2 regions of the Massilia sp. GER05 genome follow, and region 2 is predicted to be linked to the other one. Evidence: predicted binding sites of a transcription regulator. Region 2 holds the regulator's gene; the other holds the start of a gene.
What was found. Region 2 encodes FNR, which switches genes on or off when oxygen is low (the NO sensors DNR and NnrR bind a similar motif). Its sites were predicted from a motif close to TTGATNNNNATCAA; they were not measured.
Positions count from the first base shown of each region.

Region 1: ACL58G_RS27605 (bifunctional SulP family inorganic anion transporter/carbonic anhydrase) is a predicted target of FNR. The motif match lies at 1,975-1,988, and genes of this name have one in related genera.

Region 1 covers NZ_CP178858.1:6,248,238-6,252,705, forward strand. The annotation lists gene ACL58G_RS27595 (ATP-binding cassette domain-containing protein) at 1-1,639, opposite strand, end outside; tRNA gene ACL58G_RS27600 (tRNA-Arg) at 1,747-1,821, opposite strand; gene ACL58G_RS27605 (bifunctional SulP family inorganic anion transporter/carbonic anhydrase) at 2,253-4,451, shown strand.
Region 2 covers NZ_CP178858.1:3,518,723-3,535,059, forward strand. The annotation lists gene ACL58G_RS15855 (DUF885 domain-containing protein) at 1-945, shown strand, start outside; gene ACL58G_RS15860 (ABC transporter substrate-binding protein) at 985-2,232, opposite strand; gene ACL58G_RS15865 (glycoside hydrolase family 27 protein) at 2,274-3,518, opposite strand; gene ACL58G_RS15870 (TonB-dependent receptor) at 3,610-6,618, opposite strand; gene ACL58G_RS15875 (hypothetical protein) at 6,957-7,313, opposite strand; gene ACL58G_RS15880 (glycosyl hydrolase) at 7,439-8,200, shown strand; gene ACL58G_RS15885 (porin) at 8,201-9,271, opposite strand; gene fnr (fumarate/nitrate reduction transcriptional regulator Fnr) at 9,332-10,096, opposite strand; gene ACL58G_RS15895 (TorD/DmsD family molecular chaperone) at 10,315-10,953, shown strand; gene ACL58G_RS15900 (formate dehydrogenase) at 10,962-11,168, shown strand; gene ACL58G_RS15905 (formate dehydrogenase subunit alpha) at 11,184-14,003, shown strand; gene fdh3B (formate dehydrogenase FDH3 subunit beta) at 14,094-14,774, shown strand; gene ACL58G_RS15915 (hypothetical protein) at 14,771-14,983, shown strand; gene ACL58G_RS15920 (formate dehydrogenase subunit gamma) at 14,996-16,081, shown strand; gene ACL58G_RS15925 (hypothetical protein) at 16,092-16,337, shown strand, end outside.

The sequences.
Region 1 (4,468 bases), 2.7 Mb from region 2:
GCGCTTTCGCCGGCGCGGCCTTTTGTGCTACCGCGGGCGCGGGCGCCGCTTTCACGCGCTCCCAGTCGCTGTAGCCGCCGACGTATTCGCGCCACGTCCCCTGCCCTTCGGAAACGATGACCTGGGTAACGACGTTGTCGAGGAACGTGCGGTCGTGGCTGACGAGGAACACGGTGCCCGAGTAATCCGTCAGCAGTTCTTCGAGCAGTTCGAGCGTCTCGATGTCGAGGTCGTTGGTCGGCTCGTCGAGCACGAGGCAGTTGGCCGGCTTGGCGAACAGGCGCGCCAGCAGCAGGCGGTTGCGCTCGCCGCCGGACAGCGATTTCACGGGCGAGCGCGCGCGCTCGGGCGCGAACAGGAAGTCGCCCAGGTAGCTCATCACGTGCTTGCGCTGGCCGTTGATCTCGACCCAGTCGCTGCCCGGCGCGATCGTGTCGGCCAGCGTCGCTTCTTCGTTCAGTTGCGCGCGCATCTGGTCGAAGTACGCGACGTTCAAGCGCGTGCCCAGCTTGACGTTGCCGCTGTCCACCGTCTCTTCGCCAAGAATGATTTTCAGCAGCGTCGTCTTGCCGGCGCCGTTCGACCCGATCAGGCCGACCTTGTCGCCACGCATGATCGTGCCGGTGAAGTCCTGCACGATCACCTTGTCGCCATACGACTTCGAAATGTTTTCCAGTTCCGCGACGATCTTGCCCGAGCGCTCGCCGGTCGCGACGTCGATGCGGACCTGGCCCTGCTGGTCGCGGCGCGCGGAACGCTGCAGGCGCAGGTCTTCCAGACGGCGCACGCGGCCTTCGTTGCGGGTGCGGCGCGCTTCCACGCCCTTGCGGATCCACACTTCTTCCTGTGCGAGCACCTTGTCGAACTTGGCGTTCTCGACCTCTTCGATCGCGAGCAGTTCTTTCTTGCGTTCCTGGTACTTGCTGAAATTGCCGGGGAACGAGAGCAGGCGGCCGCGGTCCAGTTCGACGATGCGCGTGGCGACGTTGTCGAGGAAGCGGCGGTCGTGGGTGATGAACAGCACGGAGCCGCGGAATTCGCGCAGCAGGCCTTCCAGCCACTGGATCGACGTGAAGTCCAGGTGGTTCGTCGGTTCGTCCAGCAGCAGCACGTCGGGGCCGGACACGAGCGCGACAGCCAGCGCCACGCGCTTCTGCATACCGCCCGACAACGTGCCCATCTTCGCAGCGCCCGCGAGGCCCAGGCGGCCCAGCGTGGTCTCGACCCGGTTGCCGAGGTTCCAGGCATCCGTCGCATCGAGTTTCACTTGCAGATCGTGCATGCGCTCCATGATCGCGTCATCGTTGCCGTGACCAAATTGCCCGGTCAGGGATTCGTACTCGGCCAGCATCGCCTGCTGGTCGCCCATGCCGGCGGCGACCGCGTCGAACACGGTCATCTCCGGATCGAACACGGGCTCCTGCTCGACGTACGCGATCTTGACGCTCTGCTGCATCACGAGCAGGCCGTCGTCCAGCTTCGAGCGGCCGGAAATGATTTTCAGCAGCGAGGATTTGCCGGTGCCGTTACGGCCGATGAGGCCGACGCGTTCGCCGGCTTCCAGCGAGAAATCGGCATGGTCGAGCAGCGCGACGTGGCCGAAAGCCAGTTGCGCGGAAGAGAGGGAAATGACAGCCATGGTGTGAGCGGCCGCGACGCTTGTCGGCGCGGATATCGGTAAGAGTGTGAGAAAGCAGGCATTGTACCGAAGGGGGACGGCCTGATGCGGCTGGGGGATGGTGAAACTGGTGTCGCCAGCAGGAATCGAACCTGCATCTAAGTCTTAGGAGGACCTTGTACTATCCATTGTACTATGGCGACACTCTGCGTACTGCAGCCAGCTATTCTACAGGACGCGAGCTCCTCCCACAATGTTCGGCGCCGCCGGACGTCTATACGACCTCATCCGCACGTTTATCAGATTCGTAATTCGGTGTTATTCAAGGCAATAAAAATAACCCGATTAAAACCGCTTTTATTCAAATCTATTTCGCGCAAAAGAATTGTAACGGTTGACCGTGCATGCTGGACGCATTTGCAAACTGCATGTTATATTTTTTCCCCGTCGCTTTAACAATCGACGCTCCTGAAAATGCATCGAAACGGTGCATTGCACCGTTTTGGTTCAATCCAAATCAAACGTTCATGAATCCGGTTCATCGGCTATCAACCGATGTAAATCGTTATATCGCCATGCGCAAAATAAACAAGCGCATTCTGACTGACAACCATCGTTCTTCCGTGAGATTCCCATGCATACGAATACCCTCAAGTACGATTTGCCGGCCGGCATAGTAGTGTTTCTTGTCGCCTTGCCCCTGTGTCTCGGTATTGCCCTCGCCTCCGGCGCGCCTTTGTTTTCAGGGATTATTTCCGGAATTATCGGCGGCATCGTCGTGGGTGCCATCAGCGGTTCCCATACGAGCGTCAGCGGCCCCGCCGCCGGGCTGGCGGCCGTCGTCCTCGCCTCGATCACGAAACTCGGCGCCTTCGAAATCCTGCTCGCGGCCATATTGATTGCCGGCGTAATGCAATTGGCCATGGGTGTCGCCCGTGGCGGCTTTATCGCCAATTACATTCCCTCGAACGTCATCAAGGGATTACTCGCCGCGATCGGCATTCTGCTGATTCTCAAACAGATTCCCCATGCGATCGGTTATGACGCCAATCCGGCCGATGATACGTCGTTCATCCAGGCCAATGGAGAAAATACGTTTTCCGCCATTGCGCATGCATTCAATGCGATCACGCCCGGCGCCATGATCATTGGTCTCCTGTCGATGCTGATTCTCGTGTATTGGGACAGGACGCCATTCAAGAACATCAAATTGCTGCCGGCGCCATTGTTCGTCGTGGCATTGGGTGTTGCACTGAATGTGACATTCGATCGTTTCTTTCCCGCACTGAGTATCGATCCGGAACATCTCGTCGATATTCCGCCCCTCGATATCGGTAACCTCGGTGCTTACCTGAATGTCCCGGATCTCGCCCATTTCACGAACCACGACGTCTGGATCGTCGGCTTCACGATCGCCATCGTCGCGTCGCTGGAAACGCTGCTGAACGTGGAAGCGGTCGACAAGCTCGATCCGCACAAGCGCGAAACGCCCATGAACCGCGAACTCGTCGCGCAGGGCGTCGGCAACATCTGCGCCGGCCTGCTGGGCGGCCTGCCCGTCACGTCCGTCATCGTGCGCAGCTCGGTCAACATCCAGAACGACAACCGGACCAAGGCCTCGACCATTCTCCACGGCGTGCTGCTGCTGGCCAGCGTGCTCGTGCTGGCGCCCATGCTGAACCTGATTCCGCTGGCCGCGCTGGCCGCGATCCTCATCGTGACGGGCTACAAGCTGGCCAAGGTCTCGCTGTTCCGCGACATGTACCAGAAGGGCTGGTCGCAATTCGTGCCGTTCGCCGTCACCGTGGCCGCCATCGTGCTGACGGACCTGCTGACCGGCGTACTGATCGGCCTGGCCGCCAGCCTGTTCTACCTGATGCGCAGCCACTTCAAGAATCCGTTCTCGATGGAACAGTACCGCCTGCACATCGGCGAGGTCGTCAAGATGGAATTGCCGAATCAGGTGTCGTTCCTGAACAAGGCCACGATCAAGAGCGCGCTGTGGGAAATCCCGGAGAACGCGAACGTGCTGATCGACGCGGCCAACTCGGACTACATCGACCACGACGTGCTGGAAGTCATCAACGACTACCGCGTCGTCGCGGCGGAACGCAACGTCAAGCTGAACGTCGTGGGCCTGCGCGACAAGTACAGCCTGCACGATCCGATCCAGTTCGTCCCCGCCCTCGACAAGGACACGCAGACGAGGCTGGCTCCGGAAGACGTGCTGCAGTTGCTGCGCGACGGCAACGAGCGCTTCCGTGCCGGCCGCACGACGAAGAAATACTATCTGCACCAGGTGGAAGCGACGGCGGGCGGGCAGCATCCGATGGCCGTCGTCGTCAACTGCATCGACTCGCGCACGTCGCCGGAAATCATCTTCGATGCCGGCCTGGGCGACCTGCTGACGATCCGCATCGCGGGCAACGTGATCAGCCGCGAGATCATCGGCAGTTTGGAGATCGCCCATAAATTGGGCGCGAAACTGATCGTCGTGAAAGGCCACTCGAGTTGCGGCGCGATCGGCCTCGCGCTGCAGAACGAAGGCGCGCACAGCATGGGGGCGATCACGGGCAAGATCCGCAAGGCGGTCGACCAGTGCAAGTGCGGCGCCCATCATCCGCCCGAGGGCAAGGCAATGCTCGAGGCGGTCACGCGCCGCAACATCGAGAACTCGCTGGACGAGATCATCGCCGGCAGCGCCTTCCTGCGCGAGCGCATCGCGCGCGGCGAGATGGGACTCGTGGGCGCGTACCACGACATCGCCACGCGCACCGTGCACTTCGGGGAACTGGTCACGCCGGACGACGGCCGGAACGACCTGGCCGCCTGATGGCTGGTAACGCCGAC
Region 2 (16,337 bases):
AAGACCTACACGAGCACGAATTTGACGGCGCAAGAGATCCACGCGATCGGCCTGGGCGAAGTGGCGCGCATCGAGGCCGAGATGGACAAGCACCTGCGCGCCCTCGGCTACGCGGAAGGCGGCATCGAAGAGCGCATGAAGCAGCTGGACGCGACGTTCCAGCCCAAGACCGCGGGGTTGGGTAACCCTGATCCGCGCCCCGAACTGCTGCAGCGCTATGCGGGCATCGTGCAGGACGCATTGAAACGCAGCGACGCGCTGTTCAACCTGAAGCCGCGCGCGCCGGTCGACGTGCGCCGCGAGCCGCCGCTGACGGAGCCGTCGGCCGCGGCGCATTATTCGCTGCCCGCGCCGGACGGCAGCCGACCCGGCATCTTCTGGGTGCCGATGCGCGGGCCCACGTTCGACGTGATCCGCATGCGCAGCCTGTCGTACCACGAGGCCGTCCCGGGCCACCACTTCCAGCTCGCGATCCAGCAGGAGCGCACGGACCTGCCCAAGTTCCGCGCCCAGCGCATCTTCGGCGGCGGCAGCGCGCACAGCGAAGGCTGGGCGCTGTATGCGGAGCGGCTCGCGGTGGAGCAGGGCTGGTACGAGGGCGACGTCCCGGGCCTGCTGGGCGCCCTCGGCTCGGAACTGTTCCGCGCGCGCCGGCTCGTCGTCGACACGGGCCTGCACACGAAGGGCTGGACGCGCGAGCAGGCCATCGCCTACGGCATCGGCGCGCAGGAAGTGGAGCGCTACGTCGCGTGGCCGGGCCAGGCGTGCGCGTACATGATCGGCATGCTGCGCATCATCGACCTGCGCGAGCACGCGAAGCAGGAACTGGGCGCGAAGTTCTCGCTGCCCGCGTTCCACGACGTCGTGCTGCGCAACGGTTCCGTGCCGCTGGACGTGCTGGGCGAGATCGTCGAGCGCTGGATCGCGGCGCAGAAGCAGGCTTAGAAGCAGGCTTTGAAGCAGGCTTGGAAGCAGGCCGCGTGATCAGCGGCTGGCCACCAGTGCTTTCAGGCGGGCGATCGTCGCCGCCGGCGTCACGCGGTCGTCGCGCCAGAAATCACTGATGATGGCCCGCATGGCGTCTTCCACGGGCGGTGGCTGCGACATGTTGATGCTCGGGACCAGGACGCCGGTGCGCGCCGCGTGCTGGAACGCCGCCCTGGACGCTGCCGCGCAGCGGTCATGGCGGCCGAGATCGACGTCGGTCCGGACGGGCAGGGCGCCCTTGTAGAGATTGAACCGTTCCTGGATGTCCGGACGCAGGAGCGCGGCGGCGAGGTGACGCTGCGCGCCGACCTTCGCTTCGCCCCGCACCTTGAACATGACGAACGAATCGACGTCGAACACGAATGCGTCGGTGGCGCCCGGCACCGGCAGGCACTCGAACTCGAAGTCCGACGTCTTGCGGGCCTCCATCAGCACCGGCTTGTTCCAGTCGCCCATGAATTGCATGCCCGCTTTGCCGCTGGTGAGCAGTGCCGACGCCTGGATCCAGTCGTTCTGGTACGTCGAGCGGCCGGTATAGGATTTGATCCGCCTGAAGGTCGCCAGCGCGCGTTCCATCGTTGGGCTGGACAGCGCGGCCGGGTCCAGTTGCACGAGCGCCCGCCGGTAAAACTCCGCGCCGCCCAGGCCGATGACGACGTTCTCGAACAGGCGCAGGTCTTCCCAGGGCTGCTCGCCATGGGCCACGGCGACGAAGCCCGCGCGCTTCATCCGTTCGGCGGCCTGGAAAAACTCATCCCACGTCGCCGGCGCCTTCGCGCGCGCCGCTTTCAGGACGCGCGCGTTAATCCACAACCAGTTGTTGCGGTGGAGGTCCACCGGCACGGCGACGTAGTGCCCGTTGTATTTCATGCGCGCGCTGATCGCCTCGGGCAGGACCTTGTCCCATTGCCCGGACCGGGCGATGTCGTCGAGGTTGGTGAGGTACCCGCCCTGCGCCCACGCGGCGATGGCGGGCGCCTTCATTTGCGCGGCGGTCGGCGGGTTGCCGGCCGCGACCCTCGATTTCAGCAGCGTCAGCGCCATCCCGTTGCCGCCGCCGGCGACTGCGAAATCGCGCCAGGTCTCGCCCTCCTGCGTCAACGTCGCTTTCAGGAAGGCGATGGCCCTGGCGTCGCCGGCCAGGTCCCAGTAATGGAACACTTCCAGCTCGCCCGCCCGGGCAGTCGTCGACGCGCACAGCGCCAGACATGCCGCCAGGGCGACGAATACACGCGAAACAGTCATGCGCCCAACCTTATCACAAGGCGGGCCGGGCATCCAGGCCGTCAGTCGGGCGACAGGCGCAGCAACACCACGCCATGGGCAGGCACCGTCAGCGCCAGCGGTTTGCCGGTGTCGCCCGTGGCGCCCGTCCACAGGTCGGTGAACCGGTGGCGCTTCTGCCCGAAGTCGACGCTGTTGTTGCTGACGCGGTCGGACAGCGTATGGCTGTTCCAGTCGAACCGGTAGCGCCGCGCGTGGTCGGCGCGATTGAGGAACATGAGCGCCCATTCGCCGTTCGCCAGCGGCTTGGCATACATCTCGAGCTGGCCGTCGTTCATGAAACGCCAGGCCTGGATGCCCCGTTCATCCTGGTTCACGGCGATGACGGCGCGGTTGGTCAGGATCGCGCGCGTGGTGGCCGACATCGAACGGATGTCGTTCCCCGCGATCAGCGGCGAATTCATCATGGCCCAGATGGAGAAGTGGGCCCTGTCCTCGTCCTCGGCCATGCCCTTGCCGACTTCCAGCATGTCCATGTCGTTCCAGCGTCCGGGTCCGGCATGCCTGCGCAGGCCGTCCTGCTTGTCGAGGATGGGCAGCACGCCGAACGACGACCAGTCGCCGTGATTGAATTCGCAATCCCAGCACGGATAGATGTCGCCCGTCGTGCGCCATGAATGGCCCACGTCGCCGGCCCACTCCCAGGGCTTGTTGTCGCCCCATTCGCAGATCGACAACAGGACGGGGCGGCCGGCGGCGCGCAGTGCGTCGCGCATCGTCGTGTAGCCGCCTTTCGCGCTCAGGCCCTCGGTATTGCACCAGTCGTATTTCAGGTAATCGATGCCCCAGGCGGCGTACGTCAGCGCGTCCTGGTACTCGTGCCCGCGGCTGCCCGCGTGGCCGCCGCACGTCTTGTCGCCCACGTCCGAATAGATGCCGAGCTTGAGTCCTTTGGCGTGGACGTAGTCGGCCAATGCCTTGATTCCGGACGGGAAGCGCTGCGGATCGGCGTGGATGAAGCCCTGCGCATCGCGCTCGCCCTGCCAGCAGTCGTCGATGTTCAGGTACACGTACCCGGCATCGCGCATGCCGCTGGCGACCATGGCGTCGGCCGCGTCGCGGATGAGCTTTTCGTTGATGTTGCAGGCGAACGTGTTCCAGGTGTTCCAGCCCATTGGCGGGCGTTGTCCCAGTTCGGTGAACTTGCCGGGCGTGCCCGGTGCCGTGCGGACCGTCACGCCCTGCGCGTACGCCTGGTGCGAGACGGCGCCGCCGAGCAGCAGGACGGTGATAAATGCTTTCAACATGGGATGATGATTCCGAATAAAAAAAGGCGCGCGCCGGCAGGGCGCGGCCGAAAGGCCCGGTTGCCCGGGCAAGGAGATCAGGACGTGGAGATCAGAACGTGTAGCCCACGCGCAGGCTGTAGCGCGGTCCGGAGACGAAGACGGCGCGCACCTTGTCGCCGATACCCTGGTGCATGGTCTGGCTGTAGCGGGCATCCGTCAGGTTCTGCGCCTGGAAGTCGAATTTCAGGTTTTCGCTGAATTTGTACGAGACGCCGCCGTCCAGCTGGCCGTACGCGTCCGCCCACAGCGGCAGGCCCCAGGCCACGTTGTGCTGGCCGAAGGTCGGGCTGGCGGGATTGGTGTCCGTACCGTTGCTGCCCTGCGTCCCGTTCGTGTTGGTGCTGAGGAGGTAGCGCGAGCGCCAGTTGTAGGCCAGGCGCGCCGACCACGGCCCCTGGTCGTACAGGATCGCCAGGTTGTAGGCGTTCTGCGACAGCTGGGGCAGCGGCAGGTTGCCGAACGCGCGTCCGTCGATGTCGCAGCCGTTCAGGTTCAGGTTGACGTTCGCGGCGTTCTGTCCGCCCGAGCAGTATTCGCTGAAGACCGGGTTGTACAGGCTGCGCTTGCTGTGGACGTAGGTGTAGTTCGCCGACACGCCGATCCCGCGCAGCCAGTCCGGCACATTGTCGAAATACTGCTGGTACGCGATCTCGCCGCCGCGGGCGATGCCTTTCGCGCCATTCACCGGCGCCGTCACCAGGAACTGCTGCGTGTTCCCGTTGATATCCTGGAGGCCCACCGACGTCGTCTGGTTGATGATCACGTCCTTGAGGCGCTTGTCGAACAGCGCCAGCGTCAGCGATCCGGATTTGGCGAAGTACCATTCCGCAGTGACGTCGAGCTGATTCGACGTGATCGGACGGAGCGCCGGGTTGCCCTGCGCGTTGCCGGTGCGGTTCACGGCCGTCACGTTCACGACCTTGGTCTCCTCGTTCACCGACGACACGATTTCCTGCGACAGCGTCGTGTAGGCCTGCAGTTGCGAGAAGTCCGGCCGCGACATCGACTTGCCGTAGGCCAGGCGGAACTGCAGCGTGTCGCTGGCCTTCAGGCGCAGGTTCACGGTCGGCAGGAAGTTGTTGTACCTGTTCTCGACATCGCTCTTGTTCAGGTAAGCGGGGATGTAGGGAACCGGGATGCCGGTGGCCTGCGTGCCTTGCCCGAACGGCGCGCCCGGCGTGTACGACATGTAGCCGGTCGAGTGCGAGCGGGTCTGCACGTAGCGCAGGCCGACGTTGCCGTCGATCGGGTATTTCAGGTCGTCGAAGCCGAAGCGCAGCTGCGTGTAGAACGCACGGGTCTTCTCTTTCTGGTCGTTGGTGCCGGCCGGGTTGTCGCCGCCGAATTTCGCCGCCTTCCAGATCTGGCACGGGTTGCCGCCATCGCCGCCATTGGCCGCGATCCGTTCCGGACACAGGATCGCGTCGTGGTAGTCATGCAGCGTCTGGTACGAAGCCGGATAGCCGCTGGCCACGCTCGGCGCGGGGAACACGACTGCGGGGACGCTGACGTCGCCGCCGAAGAAGTTGTTGAACTGTTGCGTCACGTGCGGCGCGTTGAAGCGCGGGTCGTTCAGGTAGGCCAGTTTCGGAATGTCCCAGCCCAGCAGCCACGGCGGCGTCACCCCGGCCCAATTCCAGCTCGGATCGGAGTTGACCGTCCGCGCTTCGCGGTCCGTCAGGCGCACGCCGAAGCGCACGTCGCGCAGCACCGGATGGTCGAACGCATAGCGCGCATCGCCCTTCCAGGCCTTCATGGTCCCGTCGGTCTTGTCGAGGTGTTCCATGGTCGACTCCCAGTAGTAATTCGCGGGATCGGCCAGGAAGGCGCGCTGTGAATCGGTAAAGTTAATCCTGGGCAGGCTGCCGCGCAGGTCGAGGCTCTCGTTCGGCATCAGCATGCCCAGGCCGACCGCCGAGGTGAAGTGGCTGCCGGTGGAGCGCACGTGCTGCAGGTCGCTCGTCAGCGTCCAGTTGTCGGCCACCTTCCACTGCACGTTCCAGGACACGTCGGTGGTCTTCGAATCGCCCTTGTTGAAGCCGCCCGCATTGCTGAACGGGATGCCGCCGTTCGTCGTGTCGCTGATGGTGCCCGTGACGAACGCGCCCTTCGCGTCGTACACGGTATCGGGGCTCACCTTCAGGTCATACGGGCTGGCCGACGAGAAGATCGACTGCTCGTTCGCGCTGTCCTTGTAGCGCGACTGGAAATACGTCAGGTGGCTCTGGAGGTTGTCGCGCTTCCACTGCAGGGCGCCGTAGGCACCTTGCCGCTTGCGGTCGTACTGGTAGTTGCGCCATTGCGCGCCTTTCGGTATCCACACCGTGCGGCCCGGTTGGATGTCGGTGCGTGGGAAGAAGGGTTCGAATTGGAACGTATCCGTCTGCGTGGAGCTGTCCGACGACGCGATATCGACCAGGGCGCCGAATTCGCCGAAGCCGGTTTTCCAGCGGTTCGAGTACAGGCCGGACACGGAAGGATCGGGCTTGCCCTTCCTGAGCGTGGAGTGCGTCGCCTCGACGGACAGCGCGCCGCGCTGGCCCTTGAAGTCGAACGGCAGCGCGGTGCGCAGGTTGACGAGACCCGAAATGCCGCCTTCGGTCTGCTCCGCCGAAGGGTTCTTGTAGACGTCGACGCCGGCCATCAGTTCGGGCGGGATGTCGCCCCAGCTGATCGAGCGGCCGCCGTTCGATGCGAACGCCTCGCGCCCATTGAGTTCGGAACGGACGTAGTTCAGGCCGCGGATGTTGACGCCGGCGCCCTCGACCGAGAAGCGTTCATTGTCGCCCGCCTGGCGGTTGATGCTGATGCCGACGACGCGCTGGAGCACCTCGGTGACGGAGCGGTCCGGCAGCTTGCCGATGTCGTCGGCGACGATCGAGTCGACGATCTCGTCGGCATCCTGCTTGAGTTTTTGCGCCGAGGCCAGCGCGGCGCGCTGGCCGGTCACGACGACAACGGCCTTGCCTTCGTTGTCCGCTTGCGCGTGCGCCAGGCCCGTTCCCCACGCGAGGTGAGCGACGGCGATTGCGATGGCAGTCTTGTTGGTGCGTTTCATGTGTCCCCTTCTGGTTGTCCAGCCGTCGAGTGCGGCGATTTCCGTTGTGCATGCACGTAAATCCGGCGCTAATAAAAAAACATCTTGCAAAAGACAATTTATTAACGCCGGATATACGAGTTATTGACGCCGGGTTTTGTCGACGGGCGGAACGACGCGCGAAATCGGTGTTGTTTAGCGTTGTTTCGCGAAACTCGCCGGGTACGCAGTGGGGCAGGCAACGCTGTTGCGAGAAACGTCACTAAACAATGAGGGGAGGAAGGGGAGTGTGAAGGGCAGGTATGGACCGGTGGAATAATCGCCGTCGTTAATTTTTCGATGTGAAACGCATCGTCAAATTAACACCGACCCATTGATGGAGGAGATAACATGTCTAACGATACAAAAATTTCTTTGGACCGCCGCAGCCTGTTGTTCAAGGCGGCCGGCGCCGCGGCGGCCACGACGTTGCTGGGCGCTTGCGGGGGGGCCACCGGCCGCGCCGGCAACGACGCAGCGTCGGCAGCAGCGACGGCATCCCGGCAGGCCGCGCCGAAACCCGCGACCGTGACGATCGATGCCTGCGGGCAGGCGGGCGCGACCTCCACTTGCGTCGTGCGGCGCTTCACGATCAACGCCGCCCCCGTCGATCCGGCGGCCACGCCCGCCGCCCAGGCCCTGTACGGCTGGCTGCTGTCGAAGTTCGGCAAGTTCATCGTCTCTGGACAGACCGACCAGGATCACTTCGACTACGTGAAGAACCTGACCGGTCATTACCCATTGCTGCGCGGCTTCGACATGCAGCATTACAGCCCGATGTATTCGTGGCTGTGGGACGGCAATGCGATCAATCCGGGCACCGGCCAGCCGGGCTATTTCACGTTCGGGTCCCGATGCGGCCGACCCGTCGGTCGCCAACTCGATCGCATGGCGCCGGGACCACGGGGACAAGCCCGTCATCGCCTATCAATGGCACTGGCATTCGCCGTCGGGCGGCACCGCCGGCACGAACACGTTCTACACCGAGTTCACGACCTTCGATGCATCCCGGGCCGTGAGGAAGGGGACGCCGGAATATGCGGACACCCTGCGCGACATCGACGCGATCGCCGTCCAGCTCGCGAAGCTGCGCGATGCCGGCGTCCCCATCATCTGGCGGCCCTTGCACGAAGCCGGCGGCAGTTGGTTCTGGTGGAGCGCGAAAGGCAGCACCGTGTACAAGCAGTTGTGGGACATGATGTACGACCGCCTCGTGAATTACCACGGCCTGCACAATCTGCTGTGGTGCTGGTGCGGCGACGACGTGGCGTGGTATCCGGGGAACGACAAGGTCGATCTCGTCGGCATCGATTCCTACCCCGGCAACTTCGTCTACATTAACAACAAGACGGAGTTCGACAAGGCCTATGCGCTCAGCAACGGCGCGAAGCTCATCGCGATGACCGAGAACGGCCCGATGCCGGACATCGACAGCAGCCTCGAGGGCGGCGCGCCGTGGTCGTTCTTCATGTCCTGGGTCGACATCACGGCGGCCAATGACGATACGCGCATCAAGGCCGTGTATGCCGATCCACGCGTCATCACGCTGGAACGATACGTGTGATCAGAAGTTGTGACGCATGCCGAGCACGTACGCCTTAAGCGTCGCGCCCGGCGTGGCACCCAGACCGTTGATCGCGAAGTCGTAGACCCCGTTCGCGCGGTTGTCCAGGCGCGTCGTGTACGCGTACAGGCTGCTGCGCTTGCTGAGCGTGTAATCGTAGCCGAGCGTCGCATGCGTGGCGCCGGTGCCCGCGCCGGCGCGCACGAAGCCGATGCGCGTGCCGGCCGGCCCGCTCGCGTCGCCCGCGCGCGCAATGCCGATGCGGATGCCGTGCGGTCCCATCTGGTGCGACACGGACAGGTACACGGCATTGCGCGCCAGCTCGCCGGCGCCCGTCCCGTATTTCAAACGTTCGGCGACGACGGCGATGCGGGTCTGCGGGAACTGGTAGGCGAGGGCGGCCTTCGCGCCGGTGTCGTCCAGGCCCGGTCCCTGGTACTCGTGGTGGCGTTCGCCCGCCAGTACGGCATACCACGGGCCCCGTTCGTAGATCGCGGCGGCCGACGTCAGCGACGGCTGCGCGCCGCTTGCCGGCTTTTCTTCGTTCAGGCCGTGCGTCACCCGCAGCGACAGACCGTGCCAGGACGGGCTCCAGTAGTGAATCGAATTGGACTGGCGCCGGTCGAACGACGACTTGTCGCTGACGTTGTCCGCGTCCCCCGCGGATCCATTGCCCATGATGCTCATGTAGCCGGCCGTCGTCGGATAGAACGGGTCGAGGCCGGACGTGGCGCTGTTGTAGGCCGTCGTCCAGTGGCCCGCGAACAGCGTGCCCCACGTGCCGGCGAGGCCCACGCGGGTATCGCGTGCGGCGAGGGCGCCGGTGCCCGTGTCGGGCGACAGCGTGCCTTCGACCTGGAAGATGGCTTTCAGGCCGCCGCCCAGGTCTTCGCCGCCGCGGAAACCCAGCACGGAGCGGTTGTTCACGAGGCGCGTGAGGCCGGGGCCGGAGGACGCCGCCGCGTGTTCGAGGGCGACGTTGAGGCGGCCGTAGATCTGCACGGCGCCGTCTTGCGCGTGGACGGTGCCCGCGGCCAGCAGCATGGCGGCGGGGATTGACTTGATATGCATGGGGGATCTCCTTTGCCCGCATTGTCGATGCGGACGCGGAGACCGGGAACTACCGAAAGGTCAGGCCATCGGACTGCACTGCTCCGTCCCGGCCGCCATCGCCTTCAGGCGCGCCGGTTCGAGCAGCTCGACCTCGCGCTTGTCGACCTGCACGAGCCCCAGCTTTTTAAAACGGGACAGCAGGCGGCTGATGCTTTCGATGGTCAGGCCCAGGTAGTTGCCGATGTCTTCGCGCGACATGCGCAGCTGGAAGCGCGTGGACGAATAGCCGCGCGCCGCGTAGCGGGCCGAGAGGTTGATGAGGAAGACGGCGAAGCGCTGCTCGGCGCGCATGTTCCCCAGCAGGAGCATGACGTTCTGTTCGCGCGTGATTTCCTGGCTCATGATGCGGTGGAAGTGGCGCAGCAGCGCCGGCACCTGGCCGAACAGGTCCTGCAGGTTCCCGAACGGGATTTCGCACACTTCGCTGTCTTCCAGTGCGACGGCGTCGCAGTGGTGGCGGTCGGCGCTGATGGCGTCCATGCCGAGCAGCTCGCCGGCCATCTGGAAGCCCGTGATCTGCGCCTCGCCGGCCGCGTTGATCTGGTACGTCTTGAAGTGGCCGAAGCGCACGGCGTACAGGTTGCGGAACGGCTCGCCCATCTTGTACAGCGGTTCGTCGCGCTCCAGGCGGCGGCGCTTGCCGATGATCCGATCCAGGCGGTCGATGTCCGCGTCTTCCAGCCCCATTGGCAGGCACAGCTGGTGCATGCTGCAGGCCGCGCAACTGGACTTGAGTGCGGTGACGTTGATGGGGGATGCGGACGTGGTATCAGCGGCAATCATGGCAAGTACCTTCGGGTGATGTCTCGATTATAGACGTGCAGCCCGACTGCAACGAGGGAATTTGTCCCGACGTTGGTTGCCTGGCCAACGAAGTGTCGCGTGGACGTCAAGCGTGCGCGCCTTTGCGTTGTCAAGGATTACACTTCCCATGAATATTTGCCAACGGGAGAACCATGTCCGTCGAACAGCGTTCTGCTTCATCCGATTTGCATGACGGCGTGGAGAGAGCCGTCGCTGCGCCGCTGGCCGACGAGGACCAGGCCCGCGCCGATTTCTACGCGCTGTTCGCACGCCTGCTGCTGGCCCCGCCCGACGACGCACTGCTCGCGGCACTGGCCGCCGCGGACCCGATCGGCGCCGCCGGCGAATTCGCTCTCGAGGACGCCTGGCTGAAGCTGACCCAGGCCGCCACCGTCGTCGATGCGGCCGCCGCGGCCGATGAATTCTCGGCCATGTTCATCAGCACCGGCACGCCGCCGCTGAATCCGTACGGTTCCTTCTACCTCACGGGCCACCTGAACGATGCGCCGCTGGCCGACCTGCGCCACGACCTCGCGCGCCTGCGTCTCGCGCGGGCGCCAGGCGTGGGCGAGTTCGAAGACCACCTGGGCACGCTGTGCGAGACGATGCGCGTATTGATCCAGGGCGGACCCGGCATGCCGCCGCGTGGCCTGGCCGTGCAAAAACACTTTTTCGAAACGCATGTCCGGCCGTGGTATGCGGCCTGCCTGGCCGACATCGCGGGGAGTGCCGACGCGAATTTCTACCGGATCGTCGCAGGCGTCGTCGATGCCTTCCTGTCGATCGAAGCGCAGGCGTTCGCCGTGCTCGATGCCACCGACCCGATTGCCGCATGAGGACCATCATGAACGATGACAAGCAACCCGATCCGACCCGCCGCAGCCTGTTGAAGGCCGCGCCGCTGGGCGCGCTGGCCGTCGCCGCGGCCGCGCGTGCGCGGGCGCCCGGGCCGCAGCCCGAGCCCGCCGCACCGGTGGCGCCGCAGCAGGCCAAGGGCTATCACGAGACGGAACACATCCGGCGCTACTACCGCACCGCGGCTTACTGGTAGAAGGAGACCACGACCATGACCCTGGTGAAGACATCACGCGACAGCGGGCTGAAACGGCGCCGCTTCCTCGTCGGCGCGGGCGTGACGGCCGGCGCGGGCGCCCTCGCGCGCCACCTGCCGCTGAACGTGATCCAGCCCGCGACCGCGGCGGACCCCGTGCCGGCCAGGCCGAACACGGAGGTCAAGCACACCGTGTGCAGCCACTGCTCGGTGGGCTGCTCGGTGGAGGCGGTGGTCAGCAACGGCGTGTGGATCCGCCAGGAGGCCGCGTTCGACTCGCCGATCAACATGGGGGCCCACTGCGCGAAAGGCGCGTCGGTGCGCGAGCACGGGTTCGGCGAACACCGCCTGCGCTATCCGATGAAGCTCGTGAACGGCAAGTACGAGCGCATCACGTGGGACCAGGCCGTGGGCGAGATCGGCGACCGGCTGCTGAAACTGCGCGAGCAGTCCGGGCCGGATGCGCTGATGGTGATCGGCAGCTCGAAGCACAGCAACGAGCAGTCCTACCTGCTGCGCAAATGGGTGTCGATGTGGGGCTCCAATAACTGCGACCACCAGGCCCGCATCTGCCACTCGACGACGGTGGCCGGCGTCGCCCAGACCTACGGGTATGGCGCGATGACGAACTCGTTCAACGATCTCCACTACAGCAAGGCCGTGCTGTTCATCGGCTCGAACCCGGCCGAGGCGCATCCGATCTCGATGCTGCACTTCCTGCATGCGAAGGAACTGGGCGCGAAGATGATCGTCGTCGACCCGCGCTTCACGCGCACGGCGCGCTTCGCCCACCACTACGTGCGCATCCGTCCCGGCACCGACATCGCATTCGTGTGGGGCATGCTGTGGCACATCTTCAACAACGGCTGGGAAGACAAGGCGTACATCGCCGCGCGCACGTACGGCATGGACGACGTGCGCAAGGAAGTCGCGAAGTGGACGCCCGATAAGGTCAGCGACGTGACGGGCGTGCCGGAAGCGTCCGTGCGCATGGCGGCCGAAATGCTGGCGACGAACAAGCCATCGTCCGTCGTCTGGTGCATGGGCATCACGCAGCACCACGTGGGCACGGCGAACGTGCGCGCGCTGTCGATCCTGCAGCTCGCGCTGGGGAACATCGGCGTGCAGGGCGGCGGCGCCAACATCTACCGCGGCCACGACAACGTGCAGGGCGCGACGGACGTCGGTCCGAACGGCGAGTCGCTGCCCGGCTACTACGGCATCGCGGAAGGCGCGTGGAAGCACTTCGCGACCGTGTGGGGCGTCGATTACGACTGGGTCAAGTCGCGCTTCGGCTCGAAGGAGTTGATGGAAAAGCCGGGCATCACGGTGTCGCGCTGGTTCGACGCGGTCCTGGAAGACAACCAGTACGTCGACCAGCCGGCGAACCTGCGTGCCGTGTTCTACTGGGGCCACGCGCCGAACAGCCAGACGCGCCTGCCGGACATGAAGGCCGCGATGCAGAAGCTGGACTTCATGGTCGTCATCGATCCGTATCCCAGCATGACGGCCGCGATGCACGGCAGGAGCGATGGCGTCTACCTGCTGCCGGCCGCGTCGCAGTTCGAGACGCAGGGTTCCGTCACGGCGTCGAACCGCTCGATCCAGTGGCGCGAGCGCGTGATCCAGCCGCTGTTCGAATGCAAGACGGACCACGAGATCATGTACCTGTTCGCGCAGAAGCTCGGCTTCGGCGAACAGCTCGTCAAGAACATCAAGGTCGTCAACAACGAACCGGTCATCGAGGACATCCTCCGCGAGATCAACCGCTCCTGCTGGACCATCGGCTACACGGGCTGCTCGCCCGAGCGCTTGAAACTGCACATGGAGCACAAGCGCGATTTCAATCCGACGACGATGCGTGCCGAATCCGGTCCGTGCAAGGGCGACTATTACGGCCTGCCGTGGCCGTGCTGGGGCACGCCGGAGATGAAGCACCCGGGCACGCCGATCCTGTACGACCTGCACAAGCCGGTGGCGGAGGGCGGCCTGCCGTTCCGCGCCAACTGGGGCGTGGAGCACAACGGCGAGCCCCTGCTGGCGGCGGACGGCTCGTTCACGAAGGACAGCGAGATCGACACGGGCTATCCGGAATTCGACCACGTGTTCCTGAAAAAGCTGGGCTGGTGGGCCGAGCTGACGCCGGAGGAGCAAGTGCAGGCCGAGGGCAAGAACTGGAAGACGGACCTGTCGGGCGGGATCATCCGCGTCGCCATCGCCCACGGCTGCGCGCCGTACGGCAATGCGCGCGCCCGCTGCAACGTGTGGAACTTCCCGGACCCCGTGCCGACGCACCGCGAACCGCTCGTCACGCCGCGGCGCGACCTGGTGGCCAAATACCCGACTTACGACGACAAGGCCGCGTTCTGGCGCCTGCCGACGCTGTATAAATCCGTGCAGGCGGTCGACTTCTCGAAGGAGTACCCGCTGATCATGACGTCCGGCCGCCTCGTCGAATACGAGGGCGGCGGAGAGGAGACCCGGTCGAATCCGTGGCTCGCCGAACTCCAGCAGAACATGTTCTGCGAAGTGAATCCGGAAGACGCGGCGCAGATCGGCGTGAAGCTGGGCGAATTCATGTGGGTCGAGACGCCGACCGGCGCGCGCCTGAAGCTGATGGCGATGGTGACGCCGCGCGTGCCCGTGGGCCTCGTGTGGATGCCGTTCCACTTCGGCGGCTGGTGGATGGGCGAGGACCTGGAAAAGCATTATCCGGACGGCGGCGCGCCCGCGGTGCGCGGCGAGGCAGTCAATACCGGGTGGACGTACGGGTACGACGCCGTGACGATGATGCAGGAAACGAAGGTGTCGTTATGTCGCCTGGTGCGCGCGTAGGGTGGGCACTCCTGTGCCCACGCGTAACGCCAACATACCGCGAACATCGCGCGTGGGTACGGGGTGCCCACCCTACCGAAGGAGATTGAGATGGCCCGAATGAAGTTCATCTGCGACACGGAGCGCTGCATCGACTGCAACGGCTGCGTGACCGCCTGCAAGAACGAAAACGAGACCCCGTGGGGCGTGAACCGCCGCCGCGTCGTCACCATCAACGACGGCGTGCCGGGTGAGCGCTCGATCTCCGTCGCGTGCATGCATTGCAGCGACGCGCCGTGCCTGGCCGTCTGCCCCGTCAACTGCATCTATCACACGGAAGACGGCATCGTCCTGCACGACAAGGACCAGTGCATCGGCTGCGGCTACTGCTATTACGCGTGCCCGTTCGGCGCGCCGCAGTTCCCGTCCACGGGCCTGTTCAACCACCGCGGCAAGATGGACAAATGCACGTTCTGCTCCGGCGGTCCGGAGCCCGACACGTCCGAGGCCGAGTTCAAGAAGTATGGCCGCAACCGCATCGCCGAAGGCAAGCTGCCCGCGTGCGCGGAGATGTGCGGCACGAAGGCGCTGATCGGCGGCGACGCGACCGTCATCGCCGACATCTACCGCCAGCGCGTGGAGACGCGCGGCTACGGTCCGGAGCTGTGGGGCTGGAAGATCGCGTACGGCAAGCCGAAACGCGGCGGCGACATCAAGGCGAAGGGCGACGGCCCGCGCGAGAACCAGAATCTCAAGGACTCGCAGAACGACGAGGGGAGGCTGCCGACATGAAGCGCATCCTCATCCTCTGCCTGCCGCTGGCGCTGCTCGCGGGCTGCCTCGAAGTCGACCAGCATCCGAACTGGGTGCACGGCATGGTCGCCGGGAAGAAAGACGACCGGCCGTTCTTGCGGCACTTCCACAACGACAAGCTGTCGTGGTGGGGCACGATCAGCAACCGCAACATGAACCAGAACGAATACAACCGGGCCAACCCGTAACAGGAGCCGACCATGTCATTCACGCTACGATCGATATTGTCATTGCTCCTGTCGCTGTGGCTCGTCGGCATCGCGCACGCGGGCGTGCCGAACAACCGCGCCGAACCCGCGTATGCCGAGGAACAGACCATCCTGCAGGCCGAGAAGGATTCGCGCACGCCCGAGCCGGGACTGGGCTCGTCGGCCTCCGGCCGCGTGCACATCGACCGCCACTACCTGGGCCAGTACGGCGGCACGGAAGGCACCGTCATCGTGCAGCGCGGCGGCAACCAGTGGCGCATCTGGCGCAACGGGCCGATCGCGACGGCGATGGGCACGATCCTCGTCGTCGTGCTCGTCGCGATTTTCTTCTTCTACCGCGCCATCGGTCCCGCGCGCACCGAAGAACCGGACACGGGCCGGCGCATCCGCCGCTTCACGGGCTGGGAGCGCGGCGTGCACTGGGCGACGGCGATCAGCTTCATCATCCTCGCGGTGACGGGCCTCGTCATCATGTTCGGCAAGAAGCTCCTGATCCCGCTCGTCGGCCACGACGTGTTCGCGGCGCTGGCCTACGTCTTCAAGTACCTGCACAACTTCGTGGGTCCGCTGTTCATCGTGTGCTCCGTGCTGATGTTCTTCACCTTCCTGCGCCGGAACTTCTTCCGCCGCATCGACTGGCAGTGGGTCAAGCAGGGCGGCGGCCTCGTGTCGCACAAGCACGTGCGGGCCGGGTTCTTCAACGCGGGCGAAAAATCCTGGTTCTGGCTGGGCGTGACCCTGCTGGGCCTCGTGATGTCGATCAGCGGCCTGGTCCTGGACTTCGTGACCTTCGGGCAAACGCGCTACATCATGCAGGTCGCGAACTACCTGCACATCGCCGGCGCCACGTTCTACATCGCGGCCGCGATGGGCCACATCTACATCGGCACGTGGGGCACGCCGGGCGCCTACGAAGCGATGCGCCACGGGACCGTGGACGAATCGTGGGCCAAGGCGCACCACGCCGTGTGGTACGACGAAGTGAAGGCGGGCGTGGAACCGGGCACGTTCGACGACCGCGCGCCGCCGGACCAGCGGCCGCCGGCCGGCAGTCCACCGCCGCGGCCCGCGCATTGAGGAGCCGCCGATGAAAACGACGATGAAGGTCATGGCCCTGCTGCTGGCGCTGGCCGCCGTGGGCTGCAAGCAGCATGGCGACGAGGCCCAGCGCAAGACCAGGTTCCCCGGCATGGTGACGGCCGACGGCGGCACGAGCGGCCAGGTGATGGCCGCGCATGCGGGACCGAAGACGAACGCGGGCTATGCGGGCGGCACGCCGGGCATCGCGGGCGGCAGCGGCGGCAACACGGCCGGCGCGGAGACCGGCGGCAGC